2 regions of the Cytobacillus sp. ABV4_503 genome follow, and region 2 is predicted to be linked to the other one. Evidence: riboswitches for the same ligand, from Rfam matches in the RefSeq annotation. Region 2 holds a riboswitch; the other holds the start of a gene.
The links. A riboswitch is a leader RNA that binds a small molecule or an ion and turns the genes downstream of it on or off. The one in region 2 is predicted to bind lysine.

Region 1 (4,500 bases), 310 kb from region 2:
TTGAGCCTAGTTCCCTCCTTTACAGCATACATATAGCTTGTAAAGGGGGGATTTGTTTTGGCAAAATTTCGAGGCCGGCTGCCCCGGAAAGGTCCTCTGCCATTTCGCTATGTATTTCTGTTGACCTTTATATTTTTCGTCATCTCAACTGCTGCCGGCCTATGGATTATCAACGAAGGGCTTAAGCCCACTCTCATGAGCTATGCCGATTCACAGACAAGGAAAATCGCATCATTGGTGATAAACAATGCGATTAATAAAAAAATTACCAATGTGATGGATTTGGAAGATATGTTTGAAGCAAGTGAAAGCGGGGTTGTCAGCATAAACGTAGAAAAGCTGAACAGGGTCAAAGCGGAAGTAACCGAACTTGTTCAGGATAATATTAAGAAAGCGGAAAAGGGCGATTTGGATGCATTGGAGTCCTTTACAGATGTGGAAATTACTACGGAACAAATGCAGAATACAAATGGAATAGTTTATTACGTGCCGCTTGGCCAGGCAACCAATAATGCGCTTCTCGGAAACCTGGGTCCCCGGATACCGGTTAAATTTAATGCAGTTGGTTCTGTTACCTCCAACTTTATAACGGAAACAAAGGATCACGGCATTAATAATGTTGAAGTGAAGGTACTGGTCCGTCTGGATGTGCAGGTTCAAATCATTATACCTTTTGCCACCAAGATTATCACTGTACAGGAGGATGTACTGGCCGCTTATGGCATTTATCCGGGAAAAGTCCCGCAATTTTACAATGGCGGAGGGGGCACCTCGCCTTCAATAGAAATACCGGCCGGCCAATAACACTTGCAAAAAGATTAGTATTTTGATAAAATTTCAATATAATTTCATAAAAACCTTATCATATCCGATGGGGTAGAGGCGCAAGATTTAAGAGTACGCTGTGCGAGGATGACAACTAGGACCGCAGCCGAAAGGGAATGTTGCCGAAGCATGATTAGTGAGTCAGAACTAATCTTGCTGGGGTTACTTCGAATAGGAGTAACACTGTCATTATGAGGGGAAAGTATGAATATACTTTGTCAAAGCCTTCATAATGGGGAGCTACAGATCGTGATGGAGAAACTAATTACTTCAAAAGAGTAATGATAGATTTTTCTCTATCGTTACTCTTTTTTTATTTTGACTCTGTCATCATCCTTGTTGTTCCCCTACGAAAAGCTACAGGCGCCCGCTTATCGGAGCCTGTAGCTGGACACCAATCAAATTTCAGAGGAGGACAAGTAATGGCAAACACGATTTTCTCCCTTCTGCCGCCTTTGGTAGCAATCGCCATGGTTATCCTGACCCGGCGCGTATTGCTGTCATTGGGAGTGGGGATCGTAACAGCCGCACTATTGCTGGCTGAATTCAGCATCACAGAAACATTCAGCATCATTTGGGATGCTGTAAAAGGAATTTTTGTTTCAGACGGAGAGCTGAACACCTGGAATGTATATATTATTTTATTCTTGCTTGTATTAGGAGTTATTACTGCATTTATATCTATTTCAGGCGGAAGCCGCGCTTTTGGAGAATGGGCGATGAAGCGGGTCAAGACCCGTGCAGGCGCACAGATTGTCGGAGCTGTTTTAGGTATTATCATATTCATTGACGACTATTTCAATGCTCTGGCTGTCGGCCAGATATCACGTCCGATTACAGACCGCCAGCGTGTATCCCGTGCGAAACTTGCCTATTTGATTGATTCCACATCAGCACCTGTTTGTGTGGTTTCACCGGTATCAAGCTGGGGAGCATACATTATTGCGCTGATTGGAACTATCCTTGCTGCCCATAATGTTACCGAGTATTCAGCTTTCTCGGCATTTATTCAGATGATTCCAATGAATCTTTATGTATGGGCTACCCTCGCTATTGTGTTTATTGTTGCATTAAGAGGCCTTGAAATTGGACCAATGAAGGTTCATGAGAAGCGTGCAGTTGAAGAGGGGCTAGTAATGGATCCTGAGAAGCCGGCGCCTGGTGAACTGAAGGATGACCTTCCTACAAGTTCAAAAGGATCGGTCGGAGATCTTGTGTGGCCGATAATAGCACTTGTCATTGGTACAGTGGGCTCGATGTTTTGGACTGGGTCACAGGCGGTTGAAGGAAGTGCGACCATTTTACAAATATTTGAGAATACAGATGTCTCAAAATCTCTTATCCTTGGAGGCCTGGTGGGTCTATTGGTATCATTGGGACTATTCTTCCGACAAGCCTATGCTTTGAAAGGTGTTAACCCAAATGTTTTTGGTAAAGGGGTATGGGAAGGCATTAAGTCTATGCTTCCAGCTGTCTATATCTTGCTGTTTGCCTGGGCGATTGTTGATTTGATCGGCCGTCTGGAAACTGGAAAATATTTAGCCGGTCTTGTGGAAAGTTCAAATATGAGCACATCATGGCTTCCGCTTTTACTTTTTGTCATAGCTGGAATTATGGCATTCAGTACTGGAACTTCATGGGGATCTTTCGGCATCCTGCTTCCAATTGCAGGAGACATTGCTGCTGCAACAGATATCTCTCTGTTATTGCCGGCTATGTCAGCAGTTCTCGCCGGTGCAGTGTTCGGGGATCATTGTTCACCGATTTCCGATACAACGATTCTTTCATCAACCGGGGCTGGATGTAATCATATGGACCATGTGATGACCCAGCTTCCATATGCATTGATTTCAGCGGGAATCGCTGCTGTTGGTTATTTAATTGTCGGTTTTACTGGCAGTACTGCAATCGCATTACTTACAGTGGCTGTTCTTGTAGCGGCATTTGCTTTCCTTGCCCGTGGCAAAAAAGAAGCCTGGCAGGAAAATAGAGCTAGTTAAAAAACCATAGATAAAGGCTTTCTCTTTGAGAAGGCCTTTTTTGGTGTTCATCCATCATGATTAAAGAGGTCCCCCGGAAGGGACCCTTTTAATTATAGGTTGTCATTATTTCTTCTTTTAAGAGAGCGATTTAAGTCTTCATCGTCAGTAACATATTCACGGCCGCCCTCAAGATGCACTTCTTCTTTCTTGAGGTTTTCTTTAACCTGCTGCGTTTCCTGAACCTCCCGTTTGCCTACGACAATCTCTTCGGTGACAACAGGCTTTTTGGAGACTTCCACTCGCTCCTCTGTAATTGGGATCCTGATTGTCTCCTCATCTGATATTGGTGAGGTGCTTGCGCCAGTTGGATCATCCACTTTTCTTCTTTCTACATATACTTCTTCATGCTCTACCGGTACATTGATTGCTTTTTGTTCTTCCACAACGTCTTTATGGATTTCAACTTCTCCGGCTTGAACACGTTCTTTTGACACATCCAGCTGTTCTTCCCGAAGTTTTAATGATTGTTCATCTTCTTCCGCGGGATTTCTCTGCTGGCTATAACCCCCAGTGTAGGTGCTATCCACATTGGCTTCAGAAGTCCCTGCATTGGTAAGACCTGTTGCAGTATCAATTCTATCGCTGTACAAAATGATTTTTCCCTCGTTCACATAAGTTTCATATTTGCGGGCTTCATCATCTGACAAGCCCAGTTCCTTGAATTTTTCAACTGGAGAGTCACTGCTCATGCGATCATCATCAAACCATGATGCGAGACTATTTAAGAATCCTGCGCTCTCACTGCTCTCTCGATCCTTAGTTTCGAAGGTTTCTGTTTGAACACCGGTTTTATCTTCAAGAGACGTATCCAGGTGTTCTGTCTGCCCAATGATGGATAGATCCTGAACAGGGTATCCGTCATTCTGCAGTTCTTGAATGGCATTTACTACTTCCCTTTGTGAATTATAAACTCCAATAATATTGGCATCCATTTGTAAAACCTCCTTTATAGTGCTTTATGCTATATTTGGTAATGGTTAAGCACACTGGTTATATTCCCGGGACCTGGTAGACCAAACGAGGATAATATTGGCATACCGACAATATTATTTTGAATTATCTGAATAAATAACGAAAGTTTTTTACTTTTAAGAATAAATTTTACTAAGGGGGTGAGGACAAAGAAATACTTGATCAGCTTTGCTGGAATAACTCCTGGCCGAGTTGAATTCTAATGATAATTAAAATACGAGTATACTAATTTTCTTATGTGCTTTACTCTGGCAATGTACTAAAATTTATTATTTCGAAAAATAATACTATTAGGAAAATAATGTTTTGACAGATTATCAAAAACTAGCTATACTAGGCTTAGTTAGATTTAATTATCTGAAAATATAAAAAGTTCCCATTGTTCTTTTTAATTGGGAATATTTACAGGGGGTAGTAATTACTATGGATAATCGTCCGCAGTGGGGATCCAGAGCTGGCTTTATAATGGCAGCGGTGGGTTCTGCAATTGGTCTAGGAAACATCTGGCGTTTCCCTGCAGTTGCATATGAAAATGGAGGGGGAGCATTCTTTTTTCCATACTTGTTTGCTCTGCTGACAGCAGGTATACCGCTTCTGATTATGGAATTTACCATTGGCCATAAGTATCGCGGTTCAGCACCACTGTCTTATGCTAGATTAA
Region 2 (4,500 bases):
TGAAACCAAAAAGCTGCTCGACCGAATTTATCCTCTCCGTAAATGTTCAACTCTTCCGGACAGAGTTTGCCTTTATTACCATTTAGGCCAATGTCTTGCGCCATGTGTGAAGGCTGTAAGCGAAGACCAATATAAGCAAATGACAGATGAGATTGCAAAGTTCTTAAATGGCGGATACAAAGAGATTAAAAAAGACCTGACTGCAAAAATGACAGCAGCTGCTGAAGAATTAGACTTTGAAAGGGCGAAGGAACTTAGAGATAAAATTGCCCATATAGATGCAACGATGGAAAAGCAAAAAATGACAATGACAGACTTTACCGACCGGGATGTATTTGGATACGCGGTTGATAAAGGATGGATGTGTGTTCAGGTATTCTTCATCAGACAGGGGAAACTCATTGAACGGGATGTATCAATGTTCCCTATATATAATGAGCCGGAAGAAGAAATCCTAACTTTTCTCGGCCAGTTTTATACCAAAGCAAACCACTTTAAACCGCGTGAAATATTGGCACCGGATTCGGTTGATGCTGTAATGGCAGAACAGCTTCTGGATGTTAAAGTGCTAAAACCGCAGCGCGGGCAAAAAAAGGACCTGGTGAAGCTTGCTTATAAAAATGCAAAAATTGCTCTCCAGGAAAAGTTTTCTTTAATTGAGCGTGATGAAGAACGGACAATTAAAGCTGTAGAAAATCTGGGGGATCAGCTTGGAATTTATACTCCTCACCGGATAGAGGCATTTGATAATTCGAATATCCAGGGAACTGACCCTGTTTCAGCCATGATCGTCTTTATTGATGGCAAACCAGAGAAAAGAGAGTACCGTAAATACAAAATTAAATCCGTTAAAGGCCCTGATGACTATGAATCCATGAGAGAAGTAGTCCGGCGCAGATATACAAGGGTGCTGAAAGAAGAGCTGCCGCTTCCGGACTTAATTATGATTGATGGGGGAAAAGGGCATGTTGAAGCTGTACGGGATGTGCTTGAAAATGAGCTCGGTCTGGATATTCCGATTTCTGGCCTGGTAAAGGATGAAAAGCACAGGACTTCACAGCTGTTATATGGTAATCCGCTTCAAATTATTCCGCTTGCAAGGAACAGCCAGGAATTTTATCTGCTGCAGAGAATTCAGGACGAGGTTCATCGCTTTGCGATTACTTTTCATCGTCAGCTTCGCGGAAAAAGTGCCTTTCAGTCTATTCTTGATGAAATTTCCGGCATAGGCGAAAAGCGAAAGAAACAGCTGCTGAAAACCTTTGGATCTGTAAAGAAAATGAAAGAGGCACCAATCGAGGAGTTTAGAAAAATGGGCATTCCAGCGAATGTCGCTGAGGAATTAAAACAGAGGCTTGAGGAACAAAATGGAAATACTAAGTCATAAAATGGATATAGACAGAAAAATTCAGACATGTTATACTAATTGAAACTTTATATCAATATCACTTTATAGCGATAAAGCGTATGTTCATAATAGTTCATTAAGTTTCTGAGCTGTGAACAGAATCGTTAAGTGAAGGTAGAGGTGCGAACTTCATCAGTAAAAGCTTGGAGAAGAATGGGCTTCCATGAAAAGCTTTGAAAGGGTATGTTCGCCGAAGTGGAGAAAATCTCATCATTTTTTCTGCTGGTTCTGCATTGAACAAATGCAGGATTGTCAGGACAGTGCCGTCCTGGAGAGCTATCTCACTGTGTTTGCTCATTTTTATACTTTGGCTGCACAGCAATGGGATAGTAAACTATTCCATTGCTTTTTTTATTGCCCAAAAGGGTAATTTAGAGTTATAGCCATTGTTAAATACAGCAGAGTGAACTGTCATGCTTCACTTACATAGGACGGCAAATCATATTTAAAAGATCTTTAGAAAGAAGGGAAAGCTGTGGGAATCATTGTGCAGAAATTCGGAGGCACCTCCGTGGGGACTGTAGACAGAATTCAAAATGTCGCCAATCGGGTAATTGAAGAAAAGAGTCGGGGAAATGATGTTGTTGTGGTTGTTTCGGCAATGGGGAAAACGACTGATCAGCTGGTTGGCATGGCAAGGGAGATTTCCCCTTCACCTGATAAAAGGGAAATGGACATGCTGCTAACAACCGGCGAACAGGTGACCATCTCTTTATTGGCGATGGCTTTAAATGCGAAAGGGCATCCCTCTGTTTCTTTTACAGGGTGGCAGGCTGGTATTAAGACAGAAGCAGTCCATGGCAATGCGAGGATAGTGAATATTGATCCAGCTACCATTAAGGGTCAATTAAACCAAGGGAAAATTGTGATTGTGGCAGGCTTCCAGGGGATGACTGAAGATGGTTCCATCACTACACTTGGCCGGGGTGGTTCTGATACAACGGCTGTTGCACTGGCTGCAGCACTTAAAGCAGATAAATGTGATATTTATACTGATGTAACAGGGGTATTTACATCTGATCCCCGCTTTATAAAGAATGCGAGAAAATTATATTCTGTTTCCTACGATGAAATGCTTGAACTTGCCAACTTGGGGGCTGGTGTGCTCCATCCAAGAGCAGTCGAATTTGCTAAAAATTATGGACTTCCCCTTGAAGTGCGTTCGAGCCTTGAGCAGGAAGCCGGAACAATCATTGAGGAGGAAGTAAAAATGGAACAAAACTTAGTCGTGCGCGGTGTGGCTTTCGAGGATGATATAACAAGGGTGACGATTCTTGGTCTTCCTAATTCACTGACTGGATTGTCTACTATTTTCTCGGCGCTTGCCAAAAATCACATTAATGTTGATATCATTATACAGAGCATGACAGAAGCTCAGACGACAAACCTTTCATTTTCAATAAAGAATGAAGATCTCACAGATACAGTAAAAGTGCTTGAAAAGCATAGAGAACAATTAAATTATGACCGAATTGAATGGGAATCCGGCCTTGCCAAGGTTTCGATTGTTGGCTCAGGCATGATTTCCAATCCGGGTGTGGCTGCAGAAATGTTTGAAGTGCTTTCCGCAAATGAAATTACGGTGAAAATGGTAAGCACGTCAGAAATTAAAGTCTCGGCTGTTGTTGAAAACAGCAAAATGATTGATGCCGTGGATGCTTTGCATGATGCATTCAAGCTGTCAGTTTCTCCGGTTAAGGCTTAATTCCAGGAATATCAAACAATAAGCTATCAAAATTGATAGCTTATTGTTAGTACATATGATATTACTCAGCAGGATCTTTTTTATCCCACTTCACTGTAATAAGGATTTTGCCAGTTTTTTTACGGGGATGTTCGAATGCCTCACAAATGACTTCTTTTTGAAGTTCAATCTGCTGTGCTATAAAACCGGCCTCAAGCTGAAAGGCGCAGTTTTTGTTCTTTTTGCAGCGGTCTGCAATCAGCTGGCTTGATAATTCCATTTCAATTTCATGTTTCGATTCGTTTGCGATGGAAAGGTTTCCCCAGCCGGCGTTTGTAAAAAACTCGGCAATCTGGCCGGCTGTCTCAAGAGGATACATGCGTGCGATCCTTTTGCCGGCCCAATATAAAATTTCGGGTGCTTCATTTCCCAAAAGGTCATGCAGCAGCACTTCCCGGATTAGTTCATAGCCAAATACCGGAACTGTCTGTATGTGATCTTCATTAGTGGATTTCGCAGATGCTAATTCGCTCAATAGTCTCCCCTCTTTCTATGATTCTATTATATACAATATGCTGAGGGAGTTAATATCAATTCAGGAAAAAATAGAACGATTTGCATAGAAATAATTACTATTTCAGTATACTGGAGACCAGTAACTAGGTCATATTGAACCGCAGAATAAAATATGATTTTTAGCCGTTAATATTTTTTAAAAATTTTATTTATATGGAACATTTTATGTATCCGTTTTCTTGACGCTCTATTATCTTGGGAGTAAAATGGACATGTCACATAATTGTAAGAAAATGAATAACATTTTCGAGATGATGTCCTGAGCGGGGGCTCAGCATCATTTTTTTAAAATCAGGGGGGGAAAGTTTATGGCAGGTAATCGTGAGTTTTTTAATCGCAGATTGCATTCATTACTTGGTGTTATACCGGTTGGTTTGTTTTTGGTGCAGCACCTTGTAGTGAACCATTTTGCAACAGGGGGAGAGGAATCTTTTAATAATGCGGCGCATTTCATGGAAAGTCTTCCATTCAGAATATTCCTTGAAACGTTTGTAATCTATCTACCTTTGCTGTTCCACGCAATCTATGGCCTTTATATTGCTTTTACTGCGAAAAATAACGCAAGCAGGTATGGATACTTCCGTAACTGGATGTTTATGCTGCAGCGTGTTTCAGGTGTCATTACACTGGTTTTTGTTGCATGGCATGTTTGGGAAACACGTGTACAGGCTGCCTTTGGAGCAGAAGTTAACTTTCAGATGATGGAGAACATCTTATCTAATCCATTTATGTTCTGGTTCTATATTATTGGAGTCATTTCTGCAATTTTCCACTTTGCTAATGGGCTTTGGTCATTCTTTGTCAGCTGGGGAATTACAGTATCTCCTCGTTC

Region 1: it holds a riboswitch for lysine, as region 2 does, so the genes downstream of both, ACXAD1_RS20845 (Na+/H+ antiporter NhaC family protein) here and ACXAD1_RS19245 (aspartate kinase) in region 2, are expected to answer to the same signal.

The regions. Positions count from the first base shown of each region.
Region 1 is NZ_JBSWTH010000001.1:4,129,037-4,133,536, reverse strand. It holds gene yunB (sporulation protein YunB) at 58-804, shown strand; lysine riboswitch at 870-1,076, shown strand; gene ACXAD1_RS20845 (Na+/H+ antiporter NhaC family protein) at 1,248-2,825, shown strand; gene ACXAD1_RS20840 (YsnF/AvaK domain-containing protein) at 2,918-3,799, opposite strand; gene ACXAD1_RS20835 (sodium-dependent transporter) at 4,263-4,500, shown strand, end outside.
Region 2 is NZ_JBSWTH010000001.1:3,818,787-3,823,286, reverse strand. It holds gene uvrC (excinuclease ABC subunit UvrC) at 1-1,387, shown strand, start outside; lysine riboswitch at 1,516-1,695, shown strand; gene ACXAD1_RS19245 (aspartate kinase) at 1,884-3,113, shown strand; gene ACXAD1_RS19240 (YslB family protein) at 3,175-3,627, opposite strand; gene ACXAD1_RS19235 (succinate dehydrogenase cytochrome b558 subunit) at 3,977-4,500, shown strand, end outside.